Regions from separate parts of the Dorea hominis genome, predicted to be linked through region 3. Evidence: riboswitches for the same ligand, from Rfam matches in the RefSeq annotation. Region 3 holds a riboswitch; each other region holds the start of a gene.
What was found. Region 3 has a riboswitch for thiamine pyrophosphate ahead of thiS (sulfur carrier protein ThiS). Riboswitches for the same ligand answer to the same signal wherever they lie in the genome.
Positions count from the first base shown of each region.

Region 1: another riboswitch for thiamine pyrophosphate. It lies ahead of thiC (phosphomethylpyrimidine synthase ThiC); the one in region 3 lies ahead of thiS (sulfur carrier protein ThiS).
Region 2: another riboswitch for thiamine pyrophosphate. It lies ahead of H8S07_RS10495 (energy-coupled thiamine transporter ThiT); the one in region 3 lies ahead of thiS (sulfur carrier protein ThiS).

Region 1 is NZ_JACOOY010000001.1:173,014-179,276, forward strand. It holds gene H8S07_RS00850 (homoserine dehydrogenase) at 1-277, opposite strand, end outside; tRNA gene H8S07_RS00855 (tRNA-Gly) at 540-612, shown strand; gene thiC (phosphomethylpyrimidine synthase ThiC) at 834-2,144, opposite strand; TPP riboswitch at 2,275-2,386, opposite strand; gene H8S07_RS00865 (ABC-F family ATP-binding cassette domain-containing protein) at 2,427-3,983, opposite strand; gene H8S07_RS00870 (hypothetical protein) at 3,994-4,203, opposite strand; gene aspS (aspartate--tRNA ligase) at 4,211-6,010, opposite strand; gene hisS (histidine--tRNA ligase) at 6,038-6,263, opposite strand, start outside.
Region 2 is NZ_JACOOY010000013.1:64,569-70,831, reverse strand. It holds gene glmM (phosphoglucosamine mutase) at 1-217, shown strand, start outside; gene glmS (glutamine--fructose-6-phosphate transaminase (isomerizing)) at 297-2,138, shown strand; gene H8S07_RS10510 (nucleotidyltransferase family protein) at 2,310-3,248, shown strand; tRNA gene H8S07_RS10505 (tRNA-Gln) at 3,583-3,653, shown strand; tRNA gene H8S07_RS10500 (tRNA-Pro) at 3,709-3,782, shown strand; TPP riboswitch at 4,011-4,116, shown strand; gene H8S07_RS10495 (energy-coupled thiamine transporter ThiT) at 4,160-4,864, shown strand; gene H8S07_RS10490 (4-hydroxybutyrate dehydrogenase) at 4,958-6,073, shown strand; gene thiM (hydroxyethylthiazole kinase) at 6,124-6,263, shown strand, end outside.
Region 3 is NZ_JACOOY010000009.1:39,480-45,742, forward strand. It holds gene thiH (2-iminoacetate synthase ThiH) at 1-499, opposite strand, end outside; gene H8S07_RS08400 (thiazole synthase) at 539-1,312, opposite strand; gene thiF (sulfur carrier protein ThiS adenylyltransferase ThiF) at 1,345-2,001, opposite strand; gene thiS (sulfur carrier protein ThiS) at 2,138-2,335, opposite strand; TPP riboswitch at 2,483-2,590, opposite strand; gene H8S07_RS08415 (thiamine pyrophosphate-dependent enzyme) at 2,653-3,585, opposite strand; gene porA (hypothetical protein) at 3,603-4,784, opposite strand; gene H8S07_RS08425 (4Fe-4S binding protein) at 4,786-5,088, opposite strand; gene H8S07_RS08430 (2-oxoacid:acceptor oxidoreductase family protein) at 5,088-5,660, opposite strand; gene H8S07_RS08435 (hypothetical protein) at 5,725-5,892, opposite strand; gene gap (type I glyceraldehyde-3-phosphate dehydrogenase) at 5,994-6,263, opposite strand, start outside.

The DNA.
Region 1 (6,263 bases), on a different contig from region 3:
GAATCATCGTCTTCGCCGGTTCGATTCCTCCCATTACTTCAATCACAATAGAAATCTCCGGGTCTTCTACTATTTCTTTCCAGTTATCTGTCAGAAGAGAGGCATCTACGCCTTCTCTTTGTTTGTTCATATTATGTACGAGGATTCTTGTAATCTCAAGATTCGCTCCTGATTTTTTTACCATTTCTTCTTTCTGTCTTTGAACCAGTTTATAAACACCGCCGCCCACGGTTCCTAATCCGAGGAGTGCTGCCTTTATTTTCTTACATTCTGCCATATATCCCTACCCTCATTCTTTCCTGTATTTTTATGACGTCTTTACAGACATCACAATCAATTTTATTATAGCATTATCTGGTGGATATAGTCAAAAATGTTCTATAATAACATCTTTTTATCATTGCATGTTTTATAAGCATTTGCGAAAATTAGAAAATTCAAAAAACTTTTTTTAAAAAAGTGTTGACAAAAACTAATTCACGTAGTATAGTATGTATTGTTCTGAGGAACACATAACACAGAACAACAACTTAAGATATGCGACAGTGGCTCAGTTGGTAGAGTACGACCTTGCCAAGGTCGGGGTCGCGGGTTCGAACCCCGTCTGTCGCTCTTGAAGAGGAATTGCAGTTTGCAGTTCCTTTTTTGCATATACGGTGAACCCAAGTACAGATTTTTGCTTGCACTGTATTTGACGAATGTGCCTCATCGAGCTCGCATTGTCCCGGAGGCTATTATTTATAATAGAAAATACAATTTCTTGTTATATAAAAAACTGCAGCAAGATGTCCATAACCAGACACCTTGCTGCAGTTTTTTATAATTCTGAATATTTACAGAATATCAATATATTCTCCTGCCAGCGCTTTATTCATACTGCGGACTGCGCAGAATTTTCCACACATACTGCATGTATCGCTGTGGTCATCTTCCGGACTTCTGCTGTCACGGATTGCTCTTGCTGTATCAGGATCCAGTGCGCATGCATACTGTGCTTCCCAGTCAAGCTTTCTTCTCGCGTCACCCATCTTATCATCAATATCTCTTGCTCCTCTGACACCTTTGGCAATATCAGCCGCATGTGCTGCGATCTTGGAAGCAATGATTCCCTGTTTTACATCATCAACATTCGGAAGTGCCAGATGTTCTGCCGGTGTTACATAACAGAGGAATGCAGCTCCGTTCATAGCAGCCACAGCGCCACCGATAGCGGCAGTAATATGATCATATCCCGGTGCGATGTCTGTAACGAGAGGTCCTAATACATAGAACGGTGCTCCCATACAAATACTCTTCTGCACCTGCATATTTGCTGCGACCTGATCAAGCGGCACATGTCCCGGTCCCTCTACCATAACCTGGACATTGTGATCCCATGCACGCTTTGTCAGTTCGCCAAGGCGTACCAGTTCTTCGATCTGGCATACATCCGTTGCGTCTGCCAGACATCCCGGTCTGCATGCATCTCCCAGAGAAATTGTAACATCATACTCTTCGCAGATGTCCAGGATCTCATCATAATATTCGTAGAACGGGTTTTCTTCTCCAGTCATGCACATCCACGCAAATACAAGACTTCCACCACGGCTTACAATGTTCATTTTTCTCTTATGCTTTTTGATCTGCTCAATCGTTTTTCTTGTGATTCCGCAATGCAGCGTTACAAAATCTACCCCGTCTTCTGCATGCATACGGATAACATCTACAAAATCTTTTGCTGATAAAGTAGCAAGGTCTCTCTGATAATGGATCACACTGTCATATACCGGAACTGTACCGATCATAACCGGACATTCACTTGTCAGTTTGCGGCGGAATGGCTGCGTATTTCCGTGGCTGGACAGATCCATGATCGCCTCTGCGCCAAGATTTACCGCACTCATGACCTTTTCCATCTCAATGTCATAGTCTTTACAGTCTCTGGAAACGCCAAGATTGACATTAATCTTTGTACGGAGCATACTTCCTACCCCTTCCGGATCCAGACAGGTATGATTCTTGTTTGCACAGATCGCTACCTTTCCTTCAGCAACCAGTTTCTGTAATTCTTCTACTGTCATCTTTTCTTTTTCTGCAACTTTTTCCAGTTCTGGTGTAACAATTCCCTTTCTTGCCGCATCCATCTGTGTTGTGTAATTTCTCATTGGATCATCCTCCTGTAAATAAAATCTTTTTTCTGCCATGTAAGCATGGCGCATTTTCCTATTCCATAAAAAAAACGCTTCTGCCACCGCAAAAAACGTTTTCGTATAAAAAGAGATGCGCAGGCATCTCTTCTCTTCCGTAATTCTTCCCTACGTTGGCATTATCCAAATCAGGTTATAGGTCGAAACAAATTATAGTTTCCTCTCAGCCAGCTTTGTACCAGCTCCCTGTAACATTAAATTGTATATTTAATTATAGTTTTGCTCTCTGTAAATGTCAACCTAAAATATCTTCGTTGTCCATTTGCTCATGTCCCAGACTTCCTGCACGACATCTTTATAAAATTCCGGTTCATGACAGATTAAAAGAATACTTCCGCGGTATTCCTGAAGTGCTTTTTTCAGTGCATCCTTGGCGTCTACGTCCAGATGATTGGTCGGCTCATCCAGAAGCAGAAAATTCGTGTCACGGTTGATCAGTTTACAAAGACGGACTTTCGCCTGTTCTCCACCACTCAGAACACGGACCTGACTTTCGATATGCTTTGTCGTAAGCCCGCATTTTGCAAGCGCAGAACGCACTTCATACTGTGTAAAAGACGGAAATTCTTCCCATAACTCTTCGATACAGGTATTTTTATTCTCCCCTTTTACTTCCTGCTCAAAATATCCAAGTTCCAGATTCTCTCCCAGTTCACATTCCCCTTTCAGAGAAGGAAGCAGTCCGAGAATACTTTTAAGAAGTGTTGTCTTTCCAATTCCGTTCGTTCCGACAAGAGCAATTTTCTGTCCCCGTTCCATCGAAAAATTCAGTTTTTTCGATAATGGTTCATCATAACCGATCACAAGATCTTTTGTCTCAAAAAGCATTTTTCCCGGCGTGCGTCCATAACGGAAATGAAATTCCGGCTTCGGCTTTTCTGCCGCAAGCTCGATCACATCCATTTTATCCAGTTTTTTCTGTCTGGACATTGCCATATTTCTTGTCGATACACGCGCTTTATTCCGTGCCACAAAATCTTTCAGCTCACTAATCTCCTGCTGCTGTCTGCGGTATGCTGCTTCCAGCTGTGCCTTCTTTACTGCATAAACTTCCTGAAAATGGTCATAATCGCCCACATAACGGTTCAGTTCCTGATTTTCCATATGATAAATAATATTCACCACATCATTGAGAAATGGGATATCGTGCGAGATCAGTATAAATGCATTTTCATATTCCTGCAAATAGCGTTTCAGCCATGCAATATGTTCTTCATCGAGATAATTGGTTGGCTCATCCAGAAGCAGAATGTCTGGTTTCTCCAGCAATAATTTTGCCAGCAGAACTTTGGTGCGCTGCCCGCCACTTAAGTCTGTAACATCCCGGTCTAATCCAAGATCCAGAAGTCCCAGCGCTCTTGCCACTTCTTCTACCTTTGCATCAATTGTATAAAAATCATGCAAAGTCAGCTCATCCTGAATTGTTCCAAGTTCTTCCATTAATTCTGCCATCTGTGCATCATCTGCTGTGCCAAGCAGATCACAGATCTCATTCATGCGGATTTCTTTCTGCAGAAGACTGTCAAATGCAGATTTTAGAACTTCCCGGATTGTCATGCCTTTTTTCAGCACCGCATGCTGATCCAGATATCCAGCATGTACGTTTTTCGACCATTCTACTTTTCCTTCATCCGGCGTCAGTTTTCCAGTCACAATGTTCATGAATGTAGACTTTCCTTCTCCATTGGCTCCTACCAGCCCGATATGTTCACCTTTTAATAACCGAAAAGAAACATCTGAGAAAATGGCTCTGTCTCCAAAGCCATGTGTCAGATGTTCCACGTTTAATATACTCATAGAAAATCTCCTACCCCTCCAGCAGCATTGCGATCGCTGCCGGGTCTTCCTCAGCCGAAGCCTGCACGCACAGCAGTACGTCCTGGACATACGACTGTGCGAAATCAAGCGAGCCGGCAATTTCTATTATTGTTTTGCCTTCTTTATATAATGCAAGAATCTGTTCGATTTCTTTTATCTTCTCTCTGAGTGTTTCATCAGCAATAGATGGATGTTCCATATACTCTCTACTCCTGTTCCTGGGCATTTTCTTCCACTTCAAGTCCCAGCTCATCTAACTGCTTTGCATCAACCGGTGACGGAGCTTCTGTCATAAGATCAGATGCGTCTTTTACTTTCGGGAATGCGATCACATCACGGATGCTGTCCTGCTTTGCCATAAGCATAACAAGACGATCCAGTCCGTATGCCAGTCCTGCGTGCGGCGGAACTCCGTATTTGAATGCTTCAAGCAGGAATCCAAACTGCTCTTGTGCCTGCTCCGGTGTGAACCCGAGAACTTCAAACATCTTGCTCTGAATATCCTGATTGAAGATACGTACACTTCCTCCACCGATCTCGTTACCGTTCAGCACAATATCATATGCCTTTGCGCGAACTCTTCCCGGATCACTGTCAATGTACTGAAGATCTTCTTCCATCGGCATAGTAAATGGATGATGCATCGCTGTAAAGCGGTTCTGTTCATCGTTCCACTCAAGTAATGGGAACTCTGTTACCCAGAGGAATTTGTACTCATTCTTATCCAACAATTCCATCTGACGGGCAAGTTCCAGACGCAGTGCACCAAGAACATCCCATACAACTTTATTTTTATCTGCTGCAAACAGAAGTAAGTCTCCATTCTCTCCACCCATTGCCTGGATCAAAGAAGCCTGCTGCTCTTCTGTCATAAATTTGGCGAATGAGGATTTTACAGTTCCATCTTCGTGGATTGCAATATATGCAAGTCCTTTTGCGCCATAGTCTTTTGCAAAATCAACCAGTTTGTCAATTTTCTTTCTTGCCATGCCACCCTGTCCTTTGGCGTTGATGCCACGGACAGTTCCGCCATTTTCAATCGCACTTTTAAATACAACGAAATCAAAGTCTTTTACAACTTCTGTTACGTTCTGAAGCTCCATTCCGAAACGGATATCCGGCTTATCAGAACCGAAACGATCCATTGCTTCCTGCCATGTCATTCTCTGAATCGGCAGTGATACTTCAACACCAAGAACTTCTTTAAATAATTTTGCGAGAAGACGTTCATTTACTTCAATTACATCATCTACGTCAACAAAAGAAAGCTCCATATCAATTTGTGTAAATTCCGGCTGACGGTCTGCTCTTAAGTCCTCATCACGGAAACATTTTGCAATCTGGAAATAACGGTCACATCCGGAACACATCAAAAGCTGTTTGAAAAGCTGTGGTGACTGCGGGAGTGCATAAAAATGTCCCTGATGCACACGGCTTGGTACAAGATAATCTCTTGCTCCTTCCGGTGTACTCTTGATCAGGATCGGAGTCTCAATCTCCATAAATCCTTCTTCTGCGAGAAACTGACGGGTTAATGTCGCAACTTTGCTTCGCATCATCAGGTTCCTCTGCATATCCGGTCTTCTCAGATCCAGATATCTGTATTTCAGACGAATCTCTTCTTTTGTCTTTGAATTTTCTTCAATCTGGAACGGTGGTGTCTCAGACTCGGAAAGTACACGTAATTCTTCTGGAATGATCTCAATCTCTCCGGTTGCCAGATTTTTATTAACTGCGCCGGAACGTTTTTCCACTTTACCTACAACAGCTACTACATATTCCGAACGAAGCTTCGCGGCCTTTTCGATCAGCGCTGCATCCGTCTTGCCTTCTTCGCATACAACCTGAATGATTCCGGAACGGTCTCTGACATCAATAAATACGAGACCTCCTTTGTTACGGTTTTTCTGTACCCAGCCCATGATTGTCACAGTTTCACCTGCATTCGCTGCAGATAACTCGGCACATCTATGAGTTCTTTTTAATCCCTGCATTGATTCTGCCATGATCCTTCTCCTTTTCTTCTCTATATTCTACAGACGGTCTGCGTAGCAGTCTACAATATCTGCATAGCCTTCCCCTGTAAGCTGTTCTTTCTGGAACTTCTTGTTTTTCTTCATATTAACGATCAGTACCTGTTTTCCTTCTTCTCTGTCTTTTTTCGCCATTGCAAGTACTTTTAACATACTTTCTTTTGGAAGCTTCTTCTCCAGAAGGTATGCCTTTTTCTCTTTTGCTGCCGGAACTTTGTATCCATTT
Region 2 (6,263 bases), on a different contig from region 3:
TGTACAGGATAAAGCTGTTGCACAGGCAGACCCGGATGTGCAGGCAGCAGTACAGAAAGTTGCAGACGAGCTGGGTGATACAGGAAGAATCCTTGTCCGTGAATCTGGTACAGAGCCACTGATACGTGTAATGGTAGAGGCTGAGACACACGACATCTGCCAGAAATATGTGGATGATGTAGTGAATGTGATTAATGAAAAAGAGAAGACAAGATAGCCTGGCTCTCAGAATCAGAAAATGTAGATAGATGATAAGGTCGTATGATCTGACAGGAAAGATAGGAGTATTAAGAAATATGTGTGGAATTGTAGGATATGTAGGAAATAATCAGGCAGCACCGATTTTGTTGGATGGACTGTCCAAGCTGGAATACCGTGGTTATGATTCGGCCGGAATTGCTGTCCGTGATGCAAATGGCGATGCTGAGATTGTTAAGGCAAAAGGACGTCTGAAGATTCTGGCTGAGAAGACAGATAATGGTGCCGCTGTCCCGGGAACATGTGGAATCGGCCATACAAGATGGGCAACACATGGGGAGCCGTCTGAGAACAATGCACATCCGCATAAGAGTGATGATGGCAATGTAGTTGCTGTTCACAACGGTATCATTGAAAATTATCAGGAATTAAAGGAAAAACTGTTAAGAAAAGGATATACATTCTATTCCAATACAGATACAGAAGTAGCGGTAAAACTGATCGATTACTACTATAAGAAATATGAAGGAACACCGGTTGATGCGATGAATCACGCAATCGTCCGCATCCGAGGTTCTTATGCGCTGGCAGTTTTGTTTAAAGATTATCCGGAAGAGATTTATGTGGCCAGAAAAGACAGTCCGATGGTTCTCGGAGTTGCTGACGGAGCATCATATATCGGATCTGATGTACCGGCTATTTTGAAATATACAAGAAATGTATATTATATTGGAAACCTGGAGATGGCGCGTGTAAAGAAAGGGGAGATCACTTTCTATAATCTGGACGGAGAAGAGATTGAGATTGAACCAAAGGAAATTAACTGGGATGCAGAAGCCGCTGAAAAAGGCGGTTATGAACATTTCATGATCAAAGAGATTCATGAACAGCCAAAAGTTGTAGGAGATACCATTAACTCTGTTCTTACGACAGATGGCAAGATTGATTTGTCAGAGGTTGGTCTGTCAGAAGAAGAGATCAAAGATATTCGTCAGATTCACATTGTAGCATGTGGTTCTGCATATCATGTTGGAGTTGCAACACAGTATGTAATGGAAGATCTTGCAAGAATTCCAGTGCGTGTAGAGCTGGCATCCGAATTCCGTTATCGCAATCCGTTACTGGATGAGAAGGACCTGGTTGTACTGATCAGCCAGTCCGGTGAGACAGCAGATACGCTGGCGGCACTTCGTGAGTCCAAAGCAAGAGGTGTGCGCACACTTGCAATTGTAAATGTAGTAGGTTCTTCCATTGCAAGAGAAGCAGATAATGTATTCTACACACTGGCTGGACCGGAGATTTCCGTTGCAACAACAAAAGCATACAGCACACAGTTAATTGCAGGTTATGCACTGGCAATCCAGTTTGCCAAAGTAAGAGGCGAGATTGACGAAGCACGTTATAGCGGTCTGATCAAGGAAATGCAAACCTTACCGGAGAAGATTGAGAAGATTATTGAAGACAAAGAGAGAATCCAATGGTTTGCATCCAAACAGGCAAATGCAAGAGATGTATTTTTCGTAGGTCGTGGTATTGACTATGCAATCTGCCTGGAAGGAAGTTTGAAGATGAAGGAGATCAGCTATATTCATTCTGAGGCATACGCTGCAGGTGAATTGAAGCATGGAACGATTTCTCTGATTGAAGACGGCATTCTTGTTGTCGGTGTTCTGACACAGCCGGATCTCTATGAGAAGACAGTTTCTAACATGGTTGAGTGCAAGAGTCGTGGCGCTTACCTTATGGGACTTACAAACTTTGGACAGTATAATATTGAAGATACAGCAGACTTTACGGTATATATTCCAAAGACAGATCCGTTATTTGCAACATCACTGGCAGTCATCCCGTTACAGCTCCTTGGTTATTATGTCAGCGTTGCAAGAGGTCTGGATGTAGATAAGCCGAGAAACCTTGCGAAGAGTGTTACAGTAGAGTAATCTTCCTGCAAAATGCGGTCGTTTAGAAAATATTAAGAGAATATTAATAAAAAAGGACGCTCAATATTGTGATGAAAATGCTATAATATTATCGCAATATTGAGCGATATAGCATCTAAAGGAAACTGCCAATGGCGGGTTTGAGAGATGCTGGAATAAGGAGAGGTACAAATGAAAACGACATTAGTTATTATGGCTGCCGGAATCGGATCCCGTTTTGGCGGCGGAATCAAACAGCTGGCACCGGTCGGACTGCATGGGGAGATCATCATGGATTATTCCATTCATGATGCAATCGAAGCAGGATTTAATAAGATTGTCTTTATTATCCGTAAGGACATTAAGGAAGCATTTAAGGAAGCAATCGGAGATCGTATTGAGAAGATCTGTGCGGATCTGGATGTAGAGATTGCATATGCATACCAGGAACTGGATGCACTTCCGGAAGGAATCGAACTTCCGGCCGGACGTACGAAACCGTGGGGAACCGGACAGGCAGTTCTTGCGTGCAAAGATGTTTTAAAAGAGCCATTTGCAGTTATCAACGCAGATGATTACTATGGAAAGGAAGCATTTACTAAGCTTCATGATTTCCTCGTAGATTACACACCGGAGAAGGCGAATGCATTCTGCATGGCAGGTTTCATCCTGAAGAACACATTAAGTGAGAATGGATCTGTTACCAGAGGTGTGTGTGAACTGAATGAGAAAGGCTATCTGACAGCGGTTCATGAGACACATAACATTGTGAAGACAGTAGACGGTGCAGCAGCCGATACAGAAGACGGATTAAGAGCCATCGATCCGGAATCTTATGTATCTATGAATATGTGGGGACTGACACCGGAGTTTATTGGTGTGTTGGAAGATGGATTCAAAGAGTTTTTTGAGACAATGGGAGACAAAGATATCCTGAAAGCAGAATATCTTTTGCCGATTTATATTGATGAACTATTACAGGCTGACAAAGTATCTGTAAAAGTGCTTGACTCTCATGACAAATGGTTTGGCGTAACATACAAAGAAGACAAAGACTGTGTTGTAAAATCATTTGCCAAACTGATCGAAGACGGCGTATACGCTGAGAAACTGTTTGAGGACTTGAAGTAAGAATTATCAGAAATAAGAAAGACTGTTATAGCATGTGTGCATGCTATAACAGTCTTTCTTGATTTTATGAAGTTATTGTAATGTTGGAGCGTTTTATGAGAAAATACAATTACATCAACGGTATAATAATATAGAAACGAAAAAATTGTAAATTTGCAAACCATCGCAAACCCGTGTAAAATGGGCATTTTCAAAGACGCTCGACAAGAAAATACAAAAAAGTTGAAAAAAATTAAAAAAAGGGGTTGCAATTTTTGGATTTGCTGATATAATAATATTTGTTCGCTGATGAAATACAAAAGATAAACAACGAACGTAACAGAGAACTACGTAATGCGGATTGGTGTAATGGCAGCACAGCAGACTCTGACTCTGTTAGTAGAGGTTCGAGTCCTCTATCCGTAGTTCCTTGGCAGGGGCGCCGAGTGTTTTGAATGTTTGAAACATTCGGTTGACATGCCGGAGTGTGGCTCAGCTTGGTAGAGCGCTACGTTCGGGACGTAGAGGTCGCAGGTTCAAATCCTGTCACTCCGATTAAGATGAATCTCAAAGCTTATTGCTTTGAGATTTTTTTTTGCTATGGCATCCGGAGAAATTTGCCGGTGGTAAGTTCTGTAGCTTATGGTGATGGGAAAAATGCGTCATACTTGCATGATTTATAATTGCAATTTCTTGACATCTGTTGGTGGGGCGAGTATCATTAACTGTGTTAAGACTGTAACTATCCAGTATAGTTACAGTAGATGAATTAACGAGTAAAAGAGTGATGACAAGGGGAGCTTATGTATAGGCTGAGAGGAAGTTTAGAAACTTCGACCCGGAACCTGATATGGATAATGCCATCGTAGGGATGTATTAGATATTACAGAACCCTCCTTCGTCTTCAGTCGAAGATACAGGAGGATTTTTTTGTGTTTCAAATGTTAGTAAACAGTGAAGGTGGTCTGACGACTGCCGGATATGTAACTTGTATTGTGGTGGGAGTTATTTTGTTCCTGCTTGGATCAGTGTTTGCGCGGAAAGGTACGCAGAATGTGAATGAAAATGGAAGTAAAGCAAAGAAAGGTATCGGCATAGCGGTGGGAACCAATCAGCTTGTATTTTGTGCAATGGCAATTGCGCTTGCAGTGGTGACTTCTTATTTGAAAATCTTTTCTCTGCCATGGGGCGGAAGTGTCACGTTGTGCAGTATGTTATTTATTGTACTGGTTGCAAACTGGTACGGTGTACAGACGGGTATTTTAGTAGGTTTAACTTATGGAATCTTACAGTTTATCCAGGAGCCATATGTACTTTCTTTCTTCCAGGTATGCTGTGATTATATTCTTGCTTTTGCAGCACTTGGAGTTGCCGGCTTTTTTGCGAAGAGTTCCAATGGACTGCTCAAAGGATATATTGCCGCAGTTCTTGCAAGAGGAGCATTTCATGCGTTGGGTGGCTATCTATATTGGATGAGTTATATGCCGGAAAATTTTCCACAGGCATTGAAGAGTGTATATCCGATTGTGTATAACTATAGTTATCTGCTTGCAGAAGGTGTACTGACTGTGCTCGTTATTTCTATCCCGGCAGTAAAGAAAGCACTTGCGCAGATTAAGCGGATTGCGACGGCGTAGTAAGCTTAACGGCAGGTAAAAGCAAGTTGGAGCTTACGGAGGAAGGCTAAGAATAAGCTTAAAAAGAAGAAAAACAACAGGAGGATAACAGTCATGAAATTATTTCAGCAGAAATCAGTGATCGAGAAATATGATGATGTGAAAAGCTTCGTGGAAGCATACAACATCGGAGCGGATGATTTCATTCTCGCGACAAAACGGATTTACGAGACCTGTTTTGCACCGCTGAATCTGAAAGCACATGTAGAATACAAGAGCAAATATGGCAGCGGTGAGCCGACAGATGTAATGATCGATGCACTGCTTGAGGATTTCCGTCAGGGAGATTATAAGAGAATCATTGCTATCGGCGGTGGAGCTGTCATTGATATGGCGAAGATTCTTGTACTGGACGGGGAAGCGAAAGCAGAGAGCTATTATCGGAAAGAAGTACCGCTTCGCAAAGTGCGCACACTTCTTGCAGTGCCGACAACCTGTGGCGCAGGATCGGAAGTGTCCAATGTCTCCATTACAGAGATTACTTCGATCCACAGCAAATTAGGACTCGCCGTAGACGAGATTTATGCAGATGAGGCAGTGCTGATCCCGGAACTTTTGCGTGAGCTTCCATATGAGTTCTTCGCAACCAGCGCGATCGATGCATTTATCCATGCGATTGAATCTTTTGTATCACCAAAAGCGAACCTCTACACGGAGATGTTCAGCGAGAAAGCAATGGAGATGATCGTGCATGGATTCCGTGAGATTATCGCTCATGGAAAAGAATACCGGATGGAGCTGCTGGAAGATTTTCTTGTGGCAAGTAATCTGGCAGGTGTTGCATTTGGCAATGCTGGAACCGGAATGGTGCATGCCATGTCCTATCCGCTGAGCGGAATGTATCATGTCGCACACGGAGAGGCAAATTATCAGTTTCTGACTGCCGTATTTGCTGCTTATCAGAAAATGAATCCGACCGGCAAAATCATTCGTCTGAATGCGTTTCTTGCAAAAATGATGGAATGTGATGAAGCGGTTGTCTATGAAAAACTGCAGGAATTATTAGACCAGATTATCAGTCGTAAAAAATTAAGAGAATATGGCATGAAGGAAGAAGAAATCCATTCATTTGCCGTAAGTGTAGACGCAAGTCAGCAGAGACTTTTAAATCAGAGCTATGTGAAGCCTACCATTGAGCAGATGGAGGCAGTTTACAGAGAACTGTACTAGATAGTGTACGAAAGTATAGAATAGTATATTCAAACATCAGGAGGAGAATTATGCTTGGAGAAATGTTAAATAAAGTCAGAGAGACAACCCCTCTGGTTCACAATATCACAAATTATGTAACCGTAAATGATGTGGCAAATGTATTGCTGGCATGTGGCGGAAGTCCGATCATGTCTGACGAGCCGCAGGA
Region 3 (6,263 bases):
TTCTGCTCTCCCCAGTCAGAATGAGAATTTCCTGTAATCCAGTTTCTGCAATTGCCTGCATTTCTTTCTCAATTTCTTGATCATTTAACTGCGCACGGTTAATTTTATTGTGACAGTTGAATCCACAGTAAATACAATAATTCTCGCAATAATTTGCAATATAAATCGGCGTAAACATATACACACTGTTTCCAAAATGTCTGCGTGTCTCGTCTTTTGCTGCCTGTGCAATTTCTTCTATAAACGGAAGTGCCGCAGGTGATAAAAGCGCCGCAAAATCTTCTGGTGTTCTGGATGTGTGTGCGATTGCCCGCTTTACATCTGCCGCCGTGTATTTATCATAATCGTAAGCTTGCATAGCTTCTACAACCTGATCCAATACTTCTGAGCCGATATCTTCCATTCCTGGCAAATATGTCATATGATCGATTCTGTTTTTCTTCTGATCTTCCAGAATCTCCTCACTTAATATACTTTCATTGATATGTTGATTTTCCATCTTTTTTACCTTCTTGTATTTTTGCAATTTTTGTTAAGATTAATCCTCTAAAAATCCCGTAAGCGGAGAGGATGCGCTGGCACCTCTTTCGATTTTTCTTCCAAGTCCGGACAGATAAGCACTGCGCCCTGCCTCGATTGCTTTCTTAAATGCTTCTGCCATGACCGGAACATCACCTGCTGTTGCGATTGCTGTATTTGCCATCACTGCCGCTGCGCCCATTTCCATTGCTTCGCATGCCTGTGATGGGCGACCGATTCCGGCATCCACGATGATCGGTAGATCCATTTCATCAATGAGAATCTGTATAAATTCTTTCGTCGCAAGTCCTTTATTGGAACCGATCGGCGCTCCAAGTGGCATAATGCATGCTGCTCCGGCATCTGCCAGCGCTCTTGCCGCATTCAGATCCGGATACATATATGGCATAACTACAAATCCTTCTTTTGCAAGAATTTCCGTTGCTTTTATTGTTTCGTAATTATCCGGCAATAAATATTTGGAGTCGCGGACAACTTCGATTTTTACAAAATCCCCGCATCCAACTTCTCTTGATAATCTTGCGATTCTGACAGCTTCTTCTGCATTTCTTGCTCCGGATGTATTCGGAAGTAATGTTACATTGTCCGGAATATAATCCAGAATATTTGCCAGTCCGCCTTCATTTGCGCGGCGAAGCGCCAGTGTAATGATCTGCGCATCTGCTTTTTCAATGCATGCTTTTACAAGATCCAGTGAAAATTTTCCTGATCCTAAAATAAATCTGGATGTAAATGTGTGTCCTCCCAGACTCCATGTGTCTTTTGTACTCATATGTTTGTCCTCTTTTCTTATTATTTTTTGATTTATATCTCTTCCTCACCAAGAAGCAAGCGTGTGATCATATTTGCTTCATGGGCAGCGCAGATTGCAACTCTTGGCGCCATCAGTCCATTTCCATAACCTGGCTCTGTCACACGGTCACCACACAGGTAAAAGTTCTTCATCAGATGTTCTGTGCGAATTGTATTACTGCTCCCATAGCCTGCCATTCCGGTTGCCGATACCAGTTTCTTTTTCGGAAAATGCTGTAGAATTCCATTTACCAGCATTGCTTTTGCTTCTGGATTATCAAACGCTTCGCATACAATTCCTGCATCTTCAAAAAGAGAAATCAGATTCTCTTCTGTCACTTTCACGCAGTCTGTCCGGATATCAAGATATGGATTGATTTTCAAAAGCAGCGATTTCAACGCATCGGTTTTATACATTCCAAGATGTTCCATAAAGTACTGCTGCCGGTTCAGATTCGTAATATCCACTACATCAAAATCAATCAAGTGCAAATGCCCGACACCAATTCTTGCAAGTGCATACGCCACATTTGATCCAAGCCCTCCAAGTCCGGCAATTGTCACATGTCCGGCAGATAATTTTTTCTGGATCTCCGGCGAATGACGTTCTTCCAACGCCGCCTGGATCTCTTCTTTTGTTAATGTCTTTGTTGTCTGTCCTTCCATCATTTTCTCCTTTATGTCATTAACTTCCTGGCTCATCTCTTTTTGGTCCGGAACTTCTTTTTCCTCATCGGTTTCCTCACGCAACTGTCATAATCCCTGTGCTCATCTCTTTCTGTCCCGGACTACTCTTTCTTCCGCTTTAGCCTCCTCCGACAAATGTCACAACTTCCAGACGATCACCGTCTTTCAACATCGTATCGGAATATTCATATTTCGGAAGAATATCTCCATTTAACTCTACCGCAATCCTTTTCATCTGATATCCTGCGTTTTCTAGATAAGCAGCAACAGATATTGACTGTTTCATCTGAATCTCTTTTCCATTTACTGTGATCATTTCACTACACCTCCTTTTAATCTTAGAAAAAAAGAGTTCACAAAGAAACGTACCCGCGGTGGTGCGCCCCTTCATGAACTCTTGTTCACTCTCAATCTTTTATACCTGTTAATAACAAAAACGGAAGATACCAAAGTATCTTCCGCTCATAGCATATTCCTTGCGTTCCTACGTTGGCATTATCCAAATCAGGTATATGGGTCGAAGTTTTAAACTTCCTCTCAGCCTATCACATAAGCTCCCCGGTTCTATTTGATTGTTCCTCTCCAGTATAAATGTATTTCACAAATCTGTCAAATATATTTTATATCACATCCTTATCTGGAGCATCTGAACTGAAGTTCTTCCCATCTTCTGTCTACTTCTTTCTGGAAAGCCTCTAACAGATACTCATTGCCTTTCTTGAAAAGATGTTTGAATCTTCCCTGTGGTCTTAAGAAATCTTCGATTGGGAGTTTCTTCTTCGGCTCATAGTTCAGAATCCATTTTCCTTCTACGACCTCAAATAACGGCCAGTAGCATGTCTCTACACCAAGTTTGCAAATCTCCATAATATCCGGCGTATTGTATCTCCATCCACGCGGACATGGTGCCATAATATTTAAGAAAGCAGCGCCTGGTGTATAAATCGCTTTTTCGGATTTGATATGCAGATCTTTAAAGTTCTGTACAAACGTTGTCTGTGCCACATACGGAATATCATGCGCAGCAATTACAGATGCAAGATCTTTTCTGTTCTGTGGTTTTCCGTTACTCTCGCTTCCTACCGGTGTAGTTGTTGTATCTGCATACATCGGTGTTGCAGAAGAACGTTGGATGCCGGTATTCATGTAAGCACCGTTGTCATAACAGACATATACCAGATCCTGATTTCTCTCCATTGCTCCGGACAGTGACTGCAGACCAATATCATAAGTACCGCCGTCACCACCAAATGTGATAAATTTGTATGTTTCGTCTAATTTTCCTTTTCGTTTTAATGCTTTGTAAGCACCTTCCACACCACTCATGGTTGCGCCTGCATTTTCAAATGCATTATGAATGTAGCTATCTTCCCATGCTGTGTATGGGTATGTAAATGTGGATACTTCCAGACATCCTGTTGCATTTCCGATGACTGCTTTATCACCTTCATGAAGACCGCGCAGTACATTACGAACTGCGATTGTTCCGCCACATCCGGCACACATTCTGTGTCCTGGCGCCAGGCGCTCTGATTTATTCATTGTCTCTTTAAAATTATAACTCATCTTCTCTACGGCCCTCCTTATTCTCTAATTCCAAGATAGCGGTAGGTTTCTCCTGCATCGCCATCTGCGATCATCTGTTTCAGGGCTTCAAATACGCCTTCCATGTCTTCTACGCGCACGTCACGTCCGCCAAGACCGTAGATGTAATTCACTGCCAGCGCATCTGCTTTTGCGCGGTATAATGCACTCATCACATCTGCACCTAACGGTCCGCCATGGTTCGTATAGCTTTCTGCACGGTCCATAATTGCAACTGCTTTCACATTTTTGAGCGTCTCCGCGATCTCATCAGCCGGAAATGGGCGGAACAGACGGATCTTCACAAGTCCGACTTTCTCTCCCTGTTCTCTTAAGCGGTCAATCGCATCTTTTGTTGTTCCTGCTGCAGAACCGATCATTACAACTGCACGCTCAGCATCTTCCATGCAGTAAGATTCAAACAGACCATATTCACGTCCGGATACTTTCGCAAATTCCTTTGCAACCTCCTCTACAACTGCCGGTACATGTTTCATGCCTTCTGCCTGCGAGCGTTTTGCTTCCATATAATAATCTGTGATCGCATATGGACCAACTGCCATCGGGCATTCCGGATTCAGAAGATAATTTTCCGGTTCATATTCTCCAACGAAATTCTTTACCTCTGCGTCATCCAGTAATTCGATATTTTCTACTGCATGACTGGTGATAAATCCATCCTGACAGATCATGATCGGCAGTCTGACATCTGCATGTTCGGAAATGCGATATGCCTGCACCATGTTGTCATATGCTTCCTGATTATTTTCTGCGTAAATCTGGATCCAGCCTGCATCTCTTGCTCCCATACTGTCGGAATGGTCACAGTTGATGTTGATCGGGCCGGAAAGTGCACGGTTTACAAGCGCCAGTGCTAACGGAAGTCTGTTGGATGCCGCAATATATAATTCTTCCCACATATAGGCAAGTCCGCAGGAAGAAGTCGCTGTTAAACTTCTTGCTCCTGCTGCTGAAGCTCCGATTGCAGCGCTCATGGAACTGTGCTCACTCTCTACCGGAATAAACTCTGTATCTACCTGTCCGTTTGCTACAAAAGAAGCGAAATACTGTGGAATCTCTGTGGACGGAGTAATCGGGAATGCCGGGAACACATCTGGATTAATCTGTCTCAATGCGATCGCAACCGCTTCATTTCCTGATAAACGTTCTCTTTTTCCCATCTTACTTCACCCCTTCCATCTTAATTGCGTCAAATGGACATGCTTTTACGCAAATGCCACATCCTTTGCAGTGTCCATAATCAAAATCCAGTCTCTTCATGTCTTTTACCGGGATGCAGCTGTCCGGACAGACCGGTACACAAAGCAGACACTGTTTACATTTATCTGCGATAAATTCTGGTTTTACTTCTGACCATTCCCCTGTGTTGAACTCTTTGGAGGTTCCTGCACCGGCAACGATCATACCTTCTGTCAGCTCTTCCCATGTTGCTTTTACACCTAATTTACTGATATCTGTAGCCATTAGTGCACCTCCTTAAATGCCATCTCAAGTGCTTTCATATTGCCGTCAATAACTTCCGGCTTGCTGGCGAATTTGTGCTTGAAGGATGCTTTCATTTCTCTTAAGAAAGTCTCCTCATCCATAATCCCTGCTACTTTTACAATTGCAGCAAGAAGTGGTGTGTTCGGGAAATATTTTCCCATTGCCTCCATTGAGACTTTGTGTGCGTCAATAATATAAACTTCTCCTTCGTATCCATGAAGATGCGGAATGATCTCCTCTTTTGTGCGCTGTGTATTTACAAGAATTGCTCCATCTTTTTTCAAACCGCTAGTCACATCCACGGATTCCAGTAAGGATTCATCTACTACAACTACATACTGTGGATCATAAATATTAGAATGTACACGGATCTTTGTATCGCTGATTCGGTTATATGCTGTAATTGGTGCTCCCATACGTTCCGGGCCATACTCCGGAAAACCCTGTACGTATTTGCCTGTCTGGAATGCTACATCTGCCAGCAACAATGCGGCTGTTTTTGCACCCTGACCACCACGACCGTGCCATCTGATTTCTGTATGATTACTCATCTTTCGTATTCCTTTCTTTAAAAATTAGTATTATTCTGATTATACTGTATAAATATGTGCATGTCTAGAGCGCACTCTGTTTTTTATGTTTTTTATTGTTGCCGGCGCAGTTCTGGGGGCTGGCGTGTGGCTGATGTTTGCGCAAAGCCAGGCTTAGGTTGAATTCAACTTGTATCTCACAAGTCCCCAGAAACATCTCACCATGAAAAAGCACCCCAGAAGATCTGCTCATCGACAATTCTCCTGGGATGCTTTTTCGTGACTTTCGACTGTTATTACGGATATTTACTTTTTCTTATATTTTTACTTTTCCATTCTACAACCCTGGTATCACTATTTGATACCGTTATCTACCTGATACATATGTTTGATCAGGCGGAAAATCTGATTTGTGTACCCCCACTCATTATCATAGAAGCTGATAAGCTTGAAGAAATGTCCATTGATCTGGATTCCTTCACGTGCATCAAAGGATGATGCATGGCTGTCTCCGATAAAGTCAGAAGATACTACTTCGTCATCGATATAATCTAAAATTCCTTTCAGATATGTCTCTGAAGCTTCTTTCATTTTCTTACAAATATCTTCGTAACTGGTTTCTGT